One region of the Lysinibacillus sp. F12 genome, then DNA from elsewhere that is predicted to be linked to it. Evidence: riboswitches for the same ligand, from Rfam matches in the RefSeq annotation. Region 1 holds a riboswitch; the other holds the start of a gene.

Region 1 (9,970 bases):
CATTAATCGCGAATTGTCATTCGTTGTGAGATCATCATTGCCGACTTGAAGATAAAAGGGGATAGTTGGAAATTGATGGTGAATTTGTTTAGCAAAATCGTAATCCTCTTGAGTAAAAACGACTATTTTTAGAGAAATATGGTGATGACTATTTCGCAATCTAAGTTTTCCAAAAATATCCACCAACACTGAATACTCTGTTGTCATACCTGAACTAGGCGCCTTGGGAGAAATGGTCAATTCATCAATGTCGTACATCCAGTTCTGCCACCTACTTCCTTGTGTTTCCACCGCAACCTTTATGTTGTTTTCTTTTAAAATGGCAATAAGCGCCTCTAAATTAGCATAAAGTGCAGGATTGCCGCCTGAAATCGTAACATATGAAAAGCCATTACCCCCAAGACGCTTCAACTCTGCCCAAATCTCTTCCGCTGTCATTTGAACAATAAGATGCTTTCCGCTACCGTCCCACGTAAACGACGAATCACACCACGAACAAGAATAATCACAGCCAGCCGTTCTTACAAACATGGTCTTTTGGCCCACTACCATTCCCTCGCCTTGAATTGTCGGTCCAAAGATCTCGATAACAGGTATCTTACTCAACTTCCATCCACTCCCGTCTCGCTTCTGCATAGCTTGTTGGAGTTTCATATAGTCTGATAAATTCTACACGCGCACCATTATTTCTTTGCTCATCACGCAAGGCCACTACCATGGTATCGTAAATCCAAACAACTATATTTTCTGCTGTAGTATTCATAGGTGGAAGCGTTTCGTTTAAATAACGGTGATCCAGATGAATCTCAATTTTTTGTTTCCATATTCTTTTGATATCACCAAAATCAATCATCAAGCCGCGTTCATCTGTATATCCACTAAGTCCCAATACAACACGATAAGTATGGCCATGTAGGTTTTTACATTTGCCCTCATAATGATGTAAATGATGAGCAGCATCGAAGGTAAATTCTTTGCTTACAAGCACACGCTTAGCATGATAGTTCAATTGATTACTTTGGATATCTACCCCTATTTTTTGGAGCTTATCGACGATTTTAAAATCTGACATGCTTAAAACTCCTTCCTATAGCTTAGATACTCATCAAGCCCTTTTTTTCGCAGTTTACATGCGGGGCATTCCCCACAACCATCTGCGATTACTCCGTTATAGCAAGTCAATGTTCTTTCCCGAACAAATTCTAGAGCCCCAAACTGATCGGCAAGCTCCCATGTCTGCGCTTTATTGAGCCACATTAACGGTGTATCAATCACAAAGGAATTATCCATCGATAAATTTAACGTTACATTCAAGGACTTAATAAAAACATCTCGGCAATCCGGATATCCACTGAAATCCGTTTCACATACACCAGTTACAATATGCTTGGCTCCTATTTGACTTGCTAAAACACCAGCGAATGAAAGAAAAAGAAGGTTTCGTCCAGGTACAAATGTCGATGGAAGCTCACCATTTTGACCGTCTTCCACTTTAATGTCTTGTCGTGTCAATGCATTCGGAGCAAGCTGATTTAAGAGGGTCATATCAAGTATGTGATGCTTAATACCAAGCTCCTCTGCTATCTGTTCCGCACATTCAATTTCAAGGCGATGTCTTTGTCCATAATTAAAAGTCACGGCCTCAATCTCTGCAAAACGTTCTTTTGCCCAAAACAGACAAGTTGTACTATCCTGACCTCCACTAAATACAACAATTGCTTTCTCCTGCTTCATCTATAAAAACTCCCTTTGATGGAAAAAACAGCACGCTAAGAAAAGGTGCTGCTTTCTCCTTAGTTTTTTTAAGAGGGTAGCTAAAAACCTCTTTTTTGATTGGACTAACTAATTTCTCGTTATCGATTATCAATTTTTTCTGGATAAAGGTCATGGTTCATTAAACGGTAATTTGCGATTTCTTCATATTTAGTCTCTGGCTTCCCATAGTTACACCACGGATCGATTGAAATCCCCCCACGTGGCGTAAACTTCCCCCAAACCTCGATATATCGAGGGTCAAGCAATGTAATTAAGTCATTCATAATGATGTTAACGCAATCTTCATGGAAATCACCGTGATTTCTAAAACTGAATAAATACAACTTTAGTGATTTACTCTCTACAATTTTTTTGTCTGGAATATACGAGATGTACATCGTTGCAAAATCAGGTTGATTGGTAAGCGGGCATAAACTAGTGAACTCTGGACAATTAAACTTAACGAAATAATCGCGATTGGAATGAAGATTATCTACTGCCTCCAATACCTCAGGTGCATATTCAAATGAATAGTTCGTTCCTTGATTACCTAATAATGTTAAATCCTTTAGTCCTTCTTCATGACTTCGACCAGACATAAAAAAACCTCCTTGTAAAATGTTTCCCAACACTTTCAAGAGAGGCTTTACCAATTCATCTATTAAAACATACGTCTAAACATAAAAAAGCCACGTCCGATATGGACATGGCAAATTGTCATGTTTCCATAGTTTTTTATAGAGGGTATCAGCTATGAACCTCTCCCGATCAAGTTCGGGCATTCTTTTCCTCCATATAATACGAAAAATAGTACGAAACGTCAAATAGATTTTTTCATACAAAATCCCTGAATTGCTTCTTCTGAAATTACACTGTCATTCTAGGCTATATTTTAGCAGCTCATAAAATCTTAGCTGGGCATAGTTTCATTACTATTCGTAAAAAATAAAACCTGAGTGTAGTATTACTTAAATCCTATAATCCACTCTAAAGTAATACTATTATAGTCGGTTAGAAGTGACCTTTCTCAGCTCTATTAGCGCAAAATTAGCTAGATAATGCTCCCTTAAAATGAAAAAGCTCCTAACATATTTTCAAACTGAAATAAATCAACTACAATGGACAAATGGTAGAAATTCTAAAATCTACCCAATTACCTTAATTTATACAAATTTACTGTGAAGGAGCACGAACATGAAAAAGAAGTTTTTATCCTTACTCATGACCGTCATAATGGTCCTGTCCGTAAGTGTAGCGGTGTATGCTGATGAAAAGTCACCACCTGCGACAAGAGGAGAAATTGTTAAAACCTTGTTGATAGCTGCAGATACCTATCAACCAGGACTAAATAAGGAGGCAATTATACAAGGCTCTAAAAACAAAGATTTACGAGAAAATGAGCCAGCGAAGAAAGTTGAAGCTTTAGTTATGTTGAGCAGAGCATTCGGCGAATTGCCAAAGCCTGTTGGAAATGATCTTCGCAGTGGCACATTTGGAGTTGAGTATACTGATGTACCTACATGGGCTAAGAAAGATATCGATAAACTGACTAAAGCAGGCATACTGACAGGCAACCCTGACGGTACATTAGGAGCAAATGAAGAAATTACTATCGATGAATTCCAAAACCTGATTGCCAGAATATGGACACTTAAAGGTTCCCATTTAAACGATGATTTTTATGAAGCCATCAATAAGGAATGGTTAAATAAATCGACTATTCCAGTCGGAGAAATCATGGGCGGCGGATTTTCTGAGCTTCAAAAACAGAATACTGATAAAATCGAAAAGATAATAGATGAGCTCTCTGGCAAACAATTTGCAAAAGGATCAAAAGAGCAGAAAATTGCCGATTTCTATTCGACAGCATTGGATACAAACAATAGAAATAAACAAGGAATTGAGCCCATTCAAACATATGTAAAAGCAATTGATGAAGCTAAAACTCTTGCTGAACTTGTGCAAGCAGATCTTCATTTGGAGAAAGAATTAGGTATAAGCTCACTATTCAGCTTTGCCATTATGAACGATGCAAAGAATAGCAGTGAAAATGCTTTGTATTACACTGGGTTAGCTACTGGTTTGGATAAGAACAGTTTTGTAACTGAAGACTCTAACGCGAAAAAAGCCTATATTCAGTATATGACCAGACTATTAGTACTATCGGGCGAAAAAGAATCTACGGCAATTGCTCTAGCAGAGAAAATTTATGAAATGGAAAAAAGCTTAGCTTCCGTATCACTTGACCCTCATGAACAAGGCGACGTTAAGAAATACTATAACCCTTATACAATCGAGCAATTTAACAGCATGTTCAAAACAGTAGATATGAAACAAGTTTTAAATTCGATGAAAGTTGACAGTGTTGATAAAGTCATCGTATTTGATGTGAAGCTGGCGCAAAAAGGCGCGGAGCTCTTGAATGAAAAGAATCTTAATGTGCTGAAAGCTTACTCTAAATTGCAGCTCCTTATGGCAACTGGCGGTCTGTTGTCAGATGAATTCGGAGATGCTGCTAATGAGTTTTCTGCAACGTTATATGGAGTTTCAGGCGTAAAAACAGATAAGGAAATCGCAATAGCTAAGACAACTAGCACAATGAGCGGATACTTGGAGCAACTGTTCGCCGAAGAACATTTTTCACCAAAAGCTAAAAAAGATGTTGAACAAATGGTAGATAAGTTAATTGCTACGTATGAGGAAAGAATCAAATCCCTTGATTGGATGTCAGAAACAACAAAAGCTAAAGCAATTAAAAAGCTGGATACAATGATTGTTAAAATCGGTTACCCAGATAAGTGGGATACGACATTAGATAAAGTAACTATCAAGACATATGACGAAGGTGGTTCGCTATTTTCTAATACCTTCACAGTAACCAAAGCATACATTGATAACACAAAAGCTAAGCTAGGAAAACCAGTAGATAGAACGGCATGGGTAACGAGTGTCTATACCGTTAATGCTTTTTACAATCCTCTTAATAACGAAATTACGTTCCCTGCTGGTATTCTTCAAGCGCCTTTTTATGATATTAACGCTAAACCTGAAGAAAATTATGGTGCCATTGGCATGATTATTGGTCATGAAATCAGCCATGCATTTGATAACAATGGATCTGCATACGACGAAAATGGAAATGCAAATAACTGGTGGACAGAAGAAGACTTTAAGAAATTCGAAGAGAAAAACCAAAAGCTGATTGAGTTTTATAATGCCATTGAGATTATTCCTGGTGTTTTGAATGACGGTCAGCTTACATTAAGCGAGAATGGCGCTGATTTAGGTGGAATGGCGGCTTCACTGCAGGTTGTCTCTCAAATGAGTAATCCAGATTTTAAAGCATATTTCGAAAGTAATGCAAAAATGTGGAAATCCACAACAACAAAAGAATTTGCAGCAATTTTGAGCAAAAATGATGTACATTCATCCAATAAAGTTCGGGTAAACCGCACGATTGTAAACTTCCAGGAATTCTATGACACCTATGGAATTAAGCCTGGAGATGGCATGTATGTAGCTCCGAAAGATCGAGTTTCCATCTGGTAAACAGCTAATTCAATAGCTCTTACATCCCTATAAAAAAGTTAAGTGACTGTCTAGAGAAAGAGTATGGCGCTTTACTAAGATTGTTGCTGTTAAAACAAAAAGGCAGATTTAATCTATACATTTAGATTAAATTCTGTCTTTTGTTTCAATATTTCATGCATTAAATTTATCCATATTAGCAACCTTATCATTTTGGCTTACCTACTAAAACAAACGAGTAAAAGTTTCTCTAAATATTACCTATCATCACTTCATGTACTTTAAGGGGATAAAAAAACATCTTTCACCCAAACTAATGGTGGAGGTGAGATGATGATGGGTAATAATAAACATAAAAATAATAAAACGCAAGACAACAAAAAACAACAGAATCAAAATCAAAATGCTAACAGAGAGCGTAAAAACAGAGAAGAGTTCGCAGAGGAAATAGATTTCAGTCAAATTATAAATGAAAAGAATAAATAATTAATGTGGAACGTAGCCCCAATATCCTTTTAAAAAGCTGTATATTGGGGCTTTTTGTATTTCCTTAAACGAACCCCCTTCTATTGGCTATTTATACATTACCTAGATAGCTTCGTGTTATATTCTGAAGAACAATTTGTCCATTCTTACTGTATTTTTCGAATAACCCCGACAGGAGAAAAATGAAATTTTCATATTCGTCGTCGTGTTTTTTTGGAGCATACGAAGCTGATAAATTCCTTCCCAAGAAATCCTCATAATTAAAAATCAAATCATTTTGATACTTTATAAGCTCATACTTTCCATCCTTAAAAAAGCTGTTAAAAATTGCTGGAGTATCTTCCATTCCACCGCTAAATCCTTTGAAATTCGAACAGGTCTTTTGGCAAATTGCTGCATTCTCTTGAATAATTGGACTAGTTAAATCTCTACTATTCCACACAAGAGCAACATTTGCATTTTGTTTTAATATCCGTTGACATTCCATTTTAAAAGCTTTTTTATCAAACCAATGAAATGCCTGTGCCACAGTTACTAAATCAATACTATTGCCTTTTAATGTGGTATGTTCAGCAGTTCCTTTTATTGATTTAAAACGAGAATGGAAGCTTAAAGACTCCTCAGCCATCTTTCTCATGTCGTCATTTGGCTCCACACCAATAACATTCATCCCTTTTTCAAGTAACTGACGGCTCAATATCCCCGTACCTGAACCAATATCTGCCACCGTCTGTTCTCCTTTAAGTTGGTTTGCTGAAAACAAATAATCAATATATTCATTAGGGTAACTAGGGCGATATTTCGCATATATTTCGGCCTTGTCCGTAAAATTTTCAGTTGTTTTCACTGTACACCCTTCCTCCCCACACTATTTTCTTTAATGTTTTGATAATGAGATAAGGATCATACCTTACCAAAATTCATTATCACTCACACTTTATTAGCCCTCCGAAGCTTCAACACTTTTACAAACCATTAATACATTTCCTTCTAAATCTTTGAACACAAAATAAAAATCATCCTGTATTTCTGTTAAAAGTTCAACATGATTGTCTTTCATAAATTGATAAGAAGCTTGGATATCGTCCGTCACAAACTGAATGGATGGAACTTGGTAGGTGGCAATATCTCCATCCTCTTTTCTCCACATTGGCATAGCATCTAAAATCAACCCAGCCGTTCCTTCCATGGGTGCCACGAATAAATGCCCAAAATGTTCTTCTCCCCCCTCCAAACCAAATATTTTCCTGTACCATTCTATTGCCTTCTCTAAGTTACGAACTGGAACAAACACAGCACCCACTCTGTTTTTAATTGGGGTACTATTGTTAGAAATAATCATTCATACACTCTCCTTCCAATCAAGCATTCCATATACTTTAGAATTCTACCTCACCCTACTATTCACCTTTATTAGTTATCTATTACAACATCACTATCACAGCAAAAAAAAGCGTTAATCGATGGAGGATTAACGTCACAAATGTTTCTTTATTTTTATCTCTCATTTTAACCTCTAGCTTAAGATCATTCATCTATCCTGATTTTCATAATAAGCTTCATCCGCATATTTTCGGTCTGTTCCTTTTAGGTAGGCTAGGATGATTGTCGGACGCTTAAGTAAAATCCAATCCCCATTTTTATCAAATTTTCTACTTGATGTGATCATTCCATTTTGAATTGTCCCATATTTTTTCCCGTTCTTTTTTCCCCACATTTTTAATCGTTTAGCAAAATCTGCATCTTCTGCCATAAGCATTTCTTCATTAAAACCATTAATCGATTTAAAATCCTTTTTATTACACCAAAAGATTCCCACAGATATGGCTCCATATTTAAAGAATAATGGACCAATCAATAACATAGCTGAAACAAAAATTCCTAAAGACATTCTCTCAAACTTCCCTGTAACTCCACCGCCAATGTATTTTCCAGAGCTTAAATACTCCTCTGCCTTTAACAACACATGGTCATTCATCCGTGTATCTGCATCAATCGTTACGATGATTTCACCTCTTGCTATCTCAACACCAGCATTCCTTATCTTAGAGAGGTTCTTGTCGTTATTCTCTAATACGATACAATTGTACGATTTTGCAATATCCTCCGTTCTGTCTGTACATCGATTTAATACAACAATGATTTCCACTTGATGTTCAAATGGCTTGGAAGCTTTTAATATGGATTCTATGCATTTTCCAATGTACTGTTCTTCGTTATGCGCGGGTATTACAACTGAAAATTTTATATCCTCTTTATTTTTTTCCTTTAAAACGTTCTCCTTCTCATTCATGTAAAATCTCCCCTTTAACTAACAGTAACTTACATAAGAGTGAATAACATGGAAATAAAATCAAAGTGGCACTACCTATTCACTTTATTTCCAAACCTACCCATTAATTATTATCTCATTGAATTAATGGTCTCAGCTAGTTAGAATTTGAATTTTTTTCTAATTATTATGTATTGTAGAAATAAAAAAATTAGAAGTCTTTATCAACATAAGTTTTTCCTTTTCCCACATTTCAGAACGCCTAAATTTCCTTTCGTCACCTTCTAGAACATTATGTGAATAAGCTTCTGAGTTCAAATTTACAACAAACTGCAAAACCAAAAGGCATAAACCCCTTGAAGTGATGCTGTTGCGTTTTTAATCAAGAGGAAATGATGAGATGAAAAGATTCGTGTAGAATATCAGCTACACAAGCTTGAAGTGCGTGCCAACACATCCCTTGAACTTGAACACCTGCAAGCTTGCTTTCTCAAGAGAGCTGATTGGGATCAAAGCCCATTCAAAATCTATTTTTTGCCATCAAAGAGTACGAATTATTCAAAAGAAATGGGCCATTAAATAGAATAGTATGCTACGGGAGAATGAGAACGTGGTGAATTGAGCAAATGTAAAGTTCACTGCTCCTGTAGAAAGTGCGGTTATAAGCAGATCACACGTTAACAACAGATAAATAGACAGGAAATAGACGATCATGACTATTTCCTCTTTGTCGATATGATTTCATTCCCCCATGATGATGCATTATATTTCCCTTGTGAAAAGCTATCTAGCTAGGAAATAAAAAAATAATTTCCCGGGTAAGCGCAAGAAATGACAAGTTTAGTCTCCTCTTTTAACACTAGACGACTGATTTCATCATAATCCTTGACTTACTCAAGCATCTGAGTAGTATTCTTACCCTCATCATATTGCCTTTCAATAATAGTCGATAGGAAATTTCCAAAAGAATGTTGTATCTATCGGCCGGCCATTTTTGTCTTGCCTCGCGCGTGTTTATGCAGTGTTCGGCCATCGACTGCCTCCCATTTCCCATTTTTTTCTAATCCTATATTCAATTTTTTTAATAGACACATTACCAATCATCTTCCATATTCGATTCATATACTATTAATGAAAATAAGATAAGATGTATTTTTTTTAAAACTTACATGTTTCACTGTGAAAATAATCAACTTTTTTCACCCGTATAACTCTCGTAAATCTCATTGGATAGGTAAATGAATTTGAAGTTTTTCAGTAAATATTATTGTTTTGGAAGGAGGTGAAAAAATGGCACTTTCAATTATAAATATTCATGTAAATGTTACAGGAACTTCGACTAAATTCTTTAATATTTTAGCAGCCAATTTAACTGTCACAGATGGCACAACTATTGCTGCAACTGCCTTTTTAAACGATAGTGGAAATGCCGCTACTGCTTTCCCAGTAGTAACTAATGGCTACTATAATTTCTATATTAATGGCGTATTACAAGAAGGCGGCTCCTATACAGTTTCTGCGACAGAATTAACATTTAATGGCGTTACAGGCACGCTTACTGCAGGTACACCTTTAGTAATCGAAGCAGTAGAATTAGTTACACAAACGTAATGAGTTATTAATTCACATTCCTTTTGTTCGAGGGTCACTACATCCCAAGTGACCCTTCAAATACTTCAAGGCATTGCCACTACAGCAAAATTTTAATTTTCTTATGCACTTTAATAACTGATTTAAAAAAGTAATAAACTAATAAAAAGTTCATAGAATAGCATTGCATCATTCATAAATAATTAGGATGGGTACGAAACTATTTAACGAAGGAGAATGTTTATGAGCATTGAAATTATTAAACTCGCACCAACATTATTACATGTATTTAAAGCTGGAGAGTCGATTCCTAAAAAAGAAAAGCGCGTTATTTATGGA
Region 2 (9,970 bases), on a different contig from region 1:
CCACCGACCATCCAAATTTTTGCGCCTGATTGTTGTTTTAATTTCTTAGTGAACGCCACAACATCCCCTTGGACAAATTCCACATGCTCATCTTTCCCTGTTTGAGATTTGGTGAACACATAACATTTCTTATCAGGATAAGGGAATGTATCGAGATGCTCTTTGACATAATCATATGTTCGTTTCCCCATAATAATCGTATCGATGGTTTGATACATATCAGCATAGCCATTATCCCCTTCCCCCTCTGTTTCTTCCAGCCATTGTAAGTCATCATTTTCTTTAGCTATAAACCCATCTAAACTTATTCCGATAAATACCACTATTTCTCGTGACATCATGTCAGCTCCTCTTCTTTTGAAAATCTTTCGTACAATGTATATACTAAACATAAAACATGACAACTATTGACATGATTAATTAAAAAAGGTGAAAGAATATGTCCAAGGCTAAACGATTAATTGATATTTTGTTATTTGTCAGCGCTAAAAAGCAATTTACAGCCCAGGAAATTGCCGATGCCTTCAACATTTCTGTAAGAACAGTGCATCGTTACCTGTTAGATTTAAGTGATATGGGGCTGCCAATTTACGCAGAGCAAGGAAGAAATGGTGGATATACAGTGCTTTCAAGTGCCATTCTTCCCCCTATTTTATTTACAGAGGAAGAAGCGGTTGCTATTTTCTTTGCGTTCCAATCTCTGCAATATTATCGTGATTTACCATTTAATACGGAAATGAAGTCTGTTTCACAAAAACTATATGAATCGTTACAGAAAGAGGCGCAAAAAAAGGTAGATAGTCTGCAATCCTATATTGCCTTTTGGAATCCTAAACGCGCTATTTCTACACCTCTATTATCAGACGTATTAGAAGCGGTTATTAACCATTTACAATTAGACATTCAATATGAATCAAAATCAGGCATCACAACTAAGCATGTCCATCCTATTGGCGTGTATGCGCATGATGGCTTGTGGTATATGCCTGCTATTCATTTACAAACAGAGAAAATCCTTCTATTTCGAGTTGATCGCATTCATTCAATGAATAAAAGCGATAAAGGCTATGAGACATCTGTTCATTTACAGCAATGGCTAGAGAGTCCCCATGAACCTCAGCAGCCAATACGCTTGTATGTCGAATTAACAAGAGAAGGTGTACGACAATGCAGAAGTGAGCCAAATTTCGAGAAGGTGGTGGTTGGTCATAGTGATGGAACTGGCTATATCAATACAATGATTGACCAAGGAGAGATTCACTTTATTAGCCCCTTTTTTTATCGCCTAGGTCCGGATGCGATTGTCAAAGAACCACCTGAATTAATTCAGCTTTTGCGTCAACATGCTCATGCTATATTAGCGACATACCTTATAGAAAGCTAATTCCAAATATGACGATTTTGTAAGATTCACGTAACATTCTTCGTTACTAATTTTTAGGAAACGACCTTATACTTGGTTGTAAGGAGGAGATGACGTTGCAACCAACCGACAACAACAAACGTATTGATACTTTAGATTATTTAAGAGGGTTTGCCTTACTTGGCATTATTTTAGTGAATATCCCTGCATTGATGTGGATTGCACCACCACAAATAGCTAGTGATATTGCCTATAGTCGATTTCTCACGCTTTTTATAGAGGGTAAATTTTTTATTATTTTTTCTTTTTTATTTGGCATAGGATTTTATCTTTTTCTTTCGCGTGCAATGGCTAGAAATGATAGAGCCTATGTATTATTTAGTCGCAGACTTTTACTATTATTATTAATGGGGCTTATCCATTTCTATTTTCAACCAGGAGAAGCATTAACTGTCTATGCCATCTTTGGTTTTTTAGCCTTACCTTTTTATAAAGTACGGAAAGAAATCAATTTAATAGTTGGGATCATTCTATTAGCCCTGTCAGCTTATTTTGGGATAAAGATCCTCATGCCTTTCCCACTAATTTTGCTAGGTTTAACTGCTGGACAATACCGCCTATTTGAAAACATCTCTGTACATCGAAAAAAAATAATGCTAGTGACGATTGTAATGTTCTGTGTTAGCATAGTTAGCTGGCTTTATCAGTGGCACTATGTCCCTACAGCCAATGTTAATATCAATCATTTATCCAAAATTCAACTGGAAGAGCATATTACTAATATGGAGCAATTTGCGTTAATTGGACTACAGTTTAGCCCATTTGTTTCCGCTTTTTACATGGGGGTTATTATCCTATGTTTACAAAGTGTATTATTCCAACGACTATTATCACCATTAAAGGCGTATGGACGCATGGCCCTAACAAATTATTTAGGGCAAACTGCACTCATTTTAATAATCGGTCATACATTTCAACTAATTGGGCAAATTCGATTCCTCGAGTCACTATGGATTTGTCTAGGTATTTACGTTTTACAATTAATCTTCAGTAAGCTATGGTTACACTATTTCCGCTTCGGACCACTGGAGTGGCTGTGGCGAATGGGGACCTATTGGACAGTCCCTCCCCTTAGAAAAAGAAAAGATTTTTAGCCAAGGATATATACCTATCAGCATAAAGCAAAACGTCATATATTGGTAATGTACCCTACTCGCTTTCCATCTTTGCTCATATCTTCAGGAAGATACACATCCCCATTTTTTTTGGTCACTTATTGAAAAATAAGTGACCTTTTTTGGCTGCTAGTCACCATGGTTCTGCACCTGTCTCTTACAGCATGCATACTATACATATAATACCCTTTTTTGCAGGGAGGATTTTATGAAAAATAACAAAGGCTATCGGAATAGTGAAGGAGCTGAGTCAGTGAGTCAAGCTGCTAAGCTGGCTGTTATTGCGGGAGCCATCACAACACTTGGTGATGCACTAGCGACCATTGCAGCAGGTCTTGCCTTGGAAGATGAGTTACAAGAGAACCAAGGTAAAAATAATGATATTGATAAACTGCAAAAGCAAATTGACGATTTAAATTATGAAATGAAGCAATTAAAAAGAATGCTTCGGTAAAATGTAGCCATGAACGTAAAAAAAACGACAATATTCAAAGGATATTGTCGTCTCAGACTGTAGACAAACTCAAAAAATTTGAGAGTTTGCTTACAGTCTTTTTTCTTTTACAATGAAATAAAGTAAAGCTGTTGATTTCCACTACGGGCGGACGCTTTCCGCGGGCGGGGTCGAGCTGCTTCCCTCGCTTCGCTCAGTCCAGGATCTCGACTTTCCCGCTTTTCCCGCAGGAGTCGCCGCCCTTCGTTCCCATCAACTTCTACATAAAGTACTTACTTTTATCTACATAGGGTGTTGAAAAGTAAATTCTCCATGCAGAACATTTATTTATCGATTCCACGCATGTGAAAGCGAGTGCGAATAAACGGAAGGATGATAAAAAGGTTGTGCGAAAAGAAACACGGGCTTATGAAGAGAAGCTTCAATTAGAGGTAAATATGGATCGTGAGGAACACGGAAAAAAGCCCTTTCCCCTGAAGAAGTTTGAAAAGGAAGAATGGAAAGAAATAAAGGAAAGTACGACAGATCCTGAAAGTGGCTATTACGTGAAGGATGAACGTACGAAACAGCTTGCCTATTCTTTCCATGCAGGCGATGCTTACTTTTGCTGCCATTAATTTAAAGAAACTAGCTACTTGGACATGGCAGACAGCTTAAGAGAGCATCTATGCTCGAAGAGGATGTTGGATACAGCAATGATATACCAAATATTGAATATGAAAGAGAAAGAAAAATGACAAAAGCCATCGAGAATGAACTTCTCGACGGCTTTTGTCTACAGTCTGAAACGACAATATTCAAAGGATATATTCGTTTTTAAATTTTACAATGAAATAAAGTTAAGCAAGCAATCTTCACGGTGGATGGTCTGTTTTCGGTGGCGGAATAGCCCTTCCTTCCAACTGTCTTCGTAAAATGAACTTTTAAGGGTATAAACGATAATGACAAATCATCAAATCATTTAGCAGCCCAAATATCAAGCTCTATTTTAATCTCTGGCAAACCTAGTGCTGATACATAGGCTATGGTCATTGATGGATAGGAATCGCCAAACATACCTTGCCATTGCTCGTCGAAATAATCCCAATCTATTTCCTCTGTAGCCCAAATATTGACCTTTACAATGTGAGAGGCATCAATTCCCTCTGAAGCTAAAATCGTTTCAATATGATAAAAGGTATTTGTTATTTGTTCCTCTAATGTCTGTGGTAATTGATCATCTTGGTCCAAACCAATTTGACCAGAAAAAACATACATTGTTGCATCTTTTGGAATAATTGTGACATGACTATATTTCCCTACAGGCTTTGGTGCCTGTATTGGGTTTTTACGCACTAGTTTTGATTTCATGTTGAATCTCCTTTAGGTTCTTTTTTTCTAAAAAAGTGCAGACTTATCCCTTGTTCAACTATTCTAGAAAAAAACAGCAGTGGAGAATCCAATGCCCATGCTTAAAAAACGGATAGATCTTTTTTTCATAAGCTTTCTCCCCTTTACCTAAAGTTATTGCCATATTACCATTTCTATCCCTCTTTTTCAATTTATAACTGAAATTATTAAGAATTTTCTTTTTAAGACTCTGAGGCAATTAACTATTTAAACATAGCGAATCTAACATATACTTAATAGTGTAAAGCTAAATTAGCCTTACACCTCCGAAATTGTTACTAGGGTTACTCCATCCCAAGTGGCCCTTCCTTTTTTCACAATTAAAACTAGGTACTCTCTTTGTGGAGTACCTAGTTTTTTGGTTATTATGCGTGTTCATTCACAGAATACCATATCATCCTCTACAATTTTTCAACAAACTTCCAATAGGTGCCGTAAGCATAAACCATGATTGAAGTGCGCTTATATGTACTGGCATGATATTCTTTTCTTTTTACATCAAGTAAGGTATACAATTTACAAAATAAGTAAATGATATGTTTTGTAAGGGGGGAATCGCTATGAACACTAATGTGACTAAACCCTAAACCCTTTATTCCATCCCCAAGTTCATAGCGATTACCGTTCTAAAAAATTCAGGTCTCATTCGAGTACCTGTTTTTTTTCATCGTTTTTTATAGTTTTTAGGGCATTATCATTTACTACGTGTCGGATGTCCATTGATATAATTTATACTGTCTTTCATTTCTTCTAATAATTTTGTTTGTCTTTTTAGTTGCCTAATCGTACTAATAGCAAACCAAATTATAAAAATAATCGGAATTATGTAAAACAACAGTCCTACTATCGAAAATAAACTAAATATAATATCTCCATTATTATAATTATTCAAATCCTAAACCTCCTGTCTTTAAACAAGATTGTAGCATACTAGATTTCAATTTGGTATTAAAATGGAAAATGTCAATGTGTTATAACGATTATTCTTTGCAGGCTACTCACTTTTCCCACAGAAAACGAGTAGCCCTCTTCTACAAAGAATTAACCTGAAATAAGACGTTTTTCTTTTAATGATCCCACTTGACCAAGAATTAGGGCTCCGAACATTTGTATAATCGTCTTCACTATAATTTGTCCTACAATAGCGGCAGGTACTGCTTCCCAAGGCAATATATTAGCTCCAAGTGGACTCAATCCAATGACTACAAAGATTGCAGAATCCAAAAACCCTCCCACGATTCCACTGTAAAGCACTCGCCAAGCCATTGGTAATTTCAGTCGACTATAGATTTCTGTATCAGCTGTTTCAGCCACAACAAATGAGACAGCCGATGCTACCACAATTAAAAGTGTATCCCCGAGTATGAATGACACTACTGCTGATAAAATTAAAGCTGTAACGATAAAGAAATATGTCTTTGTTCTACCATATTTATTTTGCACAAGGTCCCTGAAAATAAAGGTCGCCCCTATTAAAAGCGTCCCCATTGGAACAATAAACATCCCAAACTGTAATGGCGCAAATGCTGCTGTTACCACATTAGCGATGATAATCGATAATAAATAAAATAAAATTCTCATTCTGGTACTCCTCTAATACATTTATAGACATTTCGTAATGGCACACTATACACCTCTTTTATTTCCCCATACAAGAGTGTGCAACTGTGGCAATACTTTAACATCCTTTAATTCTTCATCTTTCAACACGCTATCAATCAGTGCATGATATTTATCTAGTAAATTTTTCATTAATCGCGAATTGTCATTCGTTGTGAGATCATCATTGCCGACTTGAAGATAAAAGGGGATAGTTGGAAATTGATGGTGAATTTGTTTAGCAAAATCGTAATCCTCTTGAGTAAAAACGACTATTTTTAGAGAAATATGGTGATGACTATTTCGCAATCTAAGTTTTCCAAAAATATCCACCAACACTGAATACTCTGTTGTCATACCTGAACTAGGCGCCTTGGGAGAAATGGTCAATTCATCAATGTCGTACATCCAGTTCTGCCACCTACTTCCTTGTGTTTCCACCGCAACCTTTATGTTGTTTTCTTTTAAAATGGCAATAAGCGCCTCTAAATTAGCATAAAGTGCAGGATTGCCGCCTGAAATCGTAACATATGAAAAGCCATTACCCCCAAGACGCTTCAACTCTGCCCAAATCTCTTCCGCTGTCATTTGAACAATAAGATGCTTTCCGCTACCGTCCCACGTAAACGACGAATCACACCACGAACAAGAATAATCACAGCCAGCCGTTCTTACAAACATGGTCTTTTGGCCCACTACCATTCCCTCGCCTTGAATTGTCGGTCCAAAGATCTCGATAACAGGTATCTTACTCAACTTCCATCCACTCCCGTCTCGCTTCTGCATAGCTTGTTGGAGTTTCATATAGTCTGATAAATTCTACACGCGCACCATTATTTCTTTGCTCATCACGCAAGGCCACTACCATGGTATCGTAAATCCAAACAACTATATTTTCTGCTGTAGTATTCATAGGTGGAAGCGTTTCGTTTAAATAACGGTGATCCAGATGAATCTCAATTTTTTGTTTCCATATTCTTTTGATATCACCAAAATCAATCATCAAGCCGCGTTCATCTGTATATCCACTAAGTCCCAATACAACACGATAAGTATGGCCATGTAGGTTTTTACATTTGCCCTCATAATGATGTAAATGATGAGCAGCATCGAAGGTAAATTCTTTGCTTACAAGCACACGCTTAGCATGATAGTTCAATTGATTACTTTGGATATCTACCCCTATTTTTTGGAGCTTATCGACGATTTTAAAATCTGACATGCTTAAAACTCCTTCCTATAGCTTAGATACTCATCAAGCCCTTTTTTTCGCAGTTTACATGCGGGGCATTCCCCACAACCATCTGCGATTACTCCGTTATAGCAAGTCAATGTTCTTTCCCGAACAAATTCTAGAGCCCCAAACTGATCGGCAAGCTCCCATGTCTGCGCTTTATTGAGCCACATTAACGGTGTATCAATCACAAAGGAATTATCCATCGATAAATTTAACGTTACATTCAAGGACTTAATAAAAACATCTCGGCAATCCGGATATCCACTGAAATCCGTTTCACATACACCAGTTACAATATGCTTGGCTCCTATTTGACTTGCTAAAACACCAGCGAATGAAAGAAAAAGAAGGTTTCGTCCAGGTACAAATGTCGATGGAAGCTCACCATTTTGACCGTCTTCCACTTTAATGTCTTGTCGTGTCAATGCATTCGGAGCAAGCTGATTTAAGAGGGTCATATCAAGTATGTGATGCTTAATACCAAGCTCCTCTGCTATCTGTTCCGCACATTCAATTTCAAGGCGATGTCTTTGTCCATAATTAAAAGTCACGGCCTCAATCTCTGCAAAACGTTCTTTTGCCCAAAACAGACAAGTTGTACTATCCTGACCTCCACTAAATACAACAATTGCTTTCTCCTGCTTCATCTATAAAAACTCCCTTTGATGGAAAAAACAGCACGCTAAGAAAAGGTGCTGCTTTCTCCTTAGTTTTTTTAAGAGGGTAGCTAAAAACCTCTTTTTTGATTGGACTAACTAATTTCTCGTTATCGATTATCAATTTTTTCTGGATAAAGGTCATGGTTCATTAAACGGTAATTTGCGATTTCTTCATATTTAGTCTCTGGCTTCCCATAGTTACACCACGGATCGATTGAAATCCCCCCACGTGGCGTAAACTTCCCCCAAACCTCGATATATCGAGGGTCAAGCAATGTAATTAAGTCATTCATAATGATGTTAACGCAATCTTCATGGAAATCACCGTGATTTCTAAAACTGAATAAATACAACTTTAGTGATTTACTCTCTACAATTTTTTTGTCTGGAATATACGAGATGTACATCGTTGCAAAATCAGGTTGATTGGTAAGCGGGCATAAACTAGTGAACTCTGGACAATTAAACTTAACGAAATAATCGCGATTGGAATGAAGATTATCTACTGCCTCCAATACCTCAGGTGCATATTCAAATGAATAGTTCGTTCCTTGATTACCTAATAATGTTAAATCCTTTAGTCCTTCTTCATGACTTCGACCAGACATAAAAAAACCTCCTTGTAAAATGTTTCCCAACACTTTCAAGAGAGGCTTTACCAATTCATCTATTAAAACATACGTCTAAACATAAAAAAGCCACGTCCGATATGGACATGGCAAATTGTCATGTTTCCATAGTTTTTTATAGAGGGTATCAGCTATGAACCTCTCCCGATCAAGTTCGGGCATTCTTTTCCTCCATATAATACGAAAAATAGTACGAAACGTCAAATAGATTTTTTCATACAAAATCCCTGAATTGCTTCTTCTGAAATTACACTGTCATTCTAGGCTATATTTTAGCAGCTCATAAAATCTTAGCTGGGCATAGTTTCATTACTATTCGTAAAAAATAAAACCTGAGTGTAGTATTACTTAAATCCTATAATCCACTCTAAAGTAATACTATTATAGTCGGTTAGAAGTGACCTTTCTCAGCTCTATTAGCGCAAAATTAGCTAGATAATGCTCCCTTAAAATGAAAAAGCTCCTAACATATTTTCAAACTGAAATAAATCAACTACAATGGACAAATGGTAGAAATTCTAAAATCTACCCAATTACCTTAATTTATACAAATTTACTGTGAAGGAGCACGAACATGAAAAAGAAGTTTTTATCCTTACTCATGACCGTCATAATGGTCCTGTCCGTAAGTGTAGCGGTGTATGCTGATGAAAAGTCACCACCTGCGACAAGAGGAGAAATTGTTAAAACCTTGTTGATAGCTGCAGATACCTATCAACCAGGACTAAATAAGGAGGCAATTATACAAGGCTCTAAAAACAAAGATTTACGAGAAAATGAGCCAGCGAAGAAAGTTGAAGCTTTAGTTATGTTGAGCAGAGCATTCGGCGAATTGCCAAAGCCTGTTGGAAATGATCTTCGCAGTGGCACATTTGGAGTTGAGTATACTGATGTACCTACATGGGCTAAGAAAGATATCGATAAACTGACTAAAGCAGGCATACTGACAGGCAACCCTGACGGTACATTAGGAGCAAATGAAGAAATTACTATCGATGAATTCCAAAACCTGATTGCCAGAATATGGACACTTAAAGGTTCCCATTTAAACGATGATTTTTATGAAGCCATCAATAAGGAATGGTTAAATAAATCGACTATTCCAGTCGGAGAAATCATGGGCGGCGGATTTTCTGAGCTTCAAAAACAGAATACTGATAAAATCGAAAAGATAATAGATGAGCTCTCTGGCAAACAATTTGCAAAAGGATCAAAAGAGCAGAAAATTGCCGATTTCTATTCGACAGCATTGGATACAAACAATAGAAATAAACAAGGAATTGAGCCCATTCAAACATATGTAAAAGCAATTGATGAAGCTAAAACTCTTGCTGAACTTGTGCAAGCAGATCTTCATTTGGAGAAAGAATTAGGTATAAGCTCACTATTCAGCTTTGCCATTATGAACGATGCAAAGAATAGCAGTGAAAATGCTTTGTATTACACTGGGTTAGCTACTGGTTTG

The links. A riboswitch is a leader RNA that binds a small molecule or an ion and turns the genes downstream of it on or off. The one in region 1 is predicted to bind preQ1.
Region 2: it holds a riboswitch for preQ1, as region 1 does, so the genes downstream of both, queC (7-cyano-7-deazaguanine synthase QueC) here and queC (7-cyano-7-deazaguanine synthase QueC) in region 1, are expected to answer to the same signal.

What each region holds. Positions count from the first base shown of each region.
Region 1 covers NZ_JBYMLP010000002.1:335,170-345,139, forward strand. The annotation lists gene queE (7-carboxy-7-deazaguanine synthase QueE) at 1-606, opposite strand, end outside; gene queD (6-carboxytetrahydropterin synthase QueD) at 599-1,072, opposite strand; gene queC (7-cyano-7-deazaguanine synthase QueC) at 1,075-1,734, opposite strand; PreQ1 riboswitch class I at 1,788-1,831, opposite strand; gene queF (preQ(1) synthase) at 1,854-2,354, opposite strand; PreQ1 riboswitch class I at 2,477-2,523, opposite strand; gene AC3CH7_RS08665 (M13-type metalloendopeptidase) at 2,950-5,304, shown strand; gene AC3CH7_RS08670 (hypothetical protein) at 5,617-5,769, shown strand; gene AC3CH7_RS08675 (class I SAM-dependent methyltransferase) at 5,861-6,616, opposite strand; gene AC3CH7_RS08680 (VOC family protein) at 6,710-7,111, opposite strand; gene AC3CH7_RS08685 (glycosyltransferase) at 7,301-8,062, opposite strand; gene AC3CH7_RS08690 (DUF4183 domain-containing protein) at 9,332-9,652, shown strand; gene AC3CH7_RS08695 (hypothetical protein) at 9,875-9,970, shown strand, end outside.
Region 2 covers NZ_JBYMLP010000003.1:764,980-774,949, forward strand. The annotation lists gene AC3CH7_RS17700 (dihydrofolate reductase family protein) at 1-338, opposite strand, end outside; gene AC3CH7_RS17705 (helix-turn-helix transcriptional regulator) at 440-1,384, shown strand; gene AC3CH7_RS17710 (DUF418 domain-containing protein) at 1,474-2,517, shown strand; gene AC3CH7_RS17715 (hypothetical protein) at 2,747-2,992, shown strand; partial or broken gene AC3CH7_RS17720 (IS5/IS1182 family transposase) at 3,298-3,582, shown strand; gene AC3CH7_RS17725 (RidA family protein) at 3,950-4,342, opposite strand; gene AC3CH7_RS17730 (VUT family protein) at 5,423-5,962, opposite strand; gene queE (7-carboxy-7-deazaguanine synthase QueE) at 6,008-6,736, opposite strand; gene queD (6-carboxytetrahydropterin synthase QueD) at 6,729-7,202, opposite strand; gene queC (7-cyano-7-deazaguanine synthase QueC) at 7,205-7,864, opposite strand; PreQ1 riboswitch class I at 7,918-7,961, opposite strand; gene queF (preQ(1) synthase) at 7,984-8,484, opposite strand; PreQ1 riboswitch class I at 8,607-8,653, opposite strand; gene AC3CH7_RS17755 (M13-type metalloendopeptidase) at 9,080-9,970, shown strand, end outside.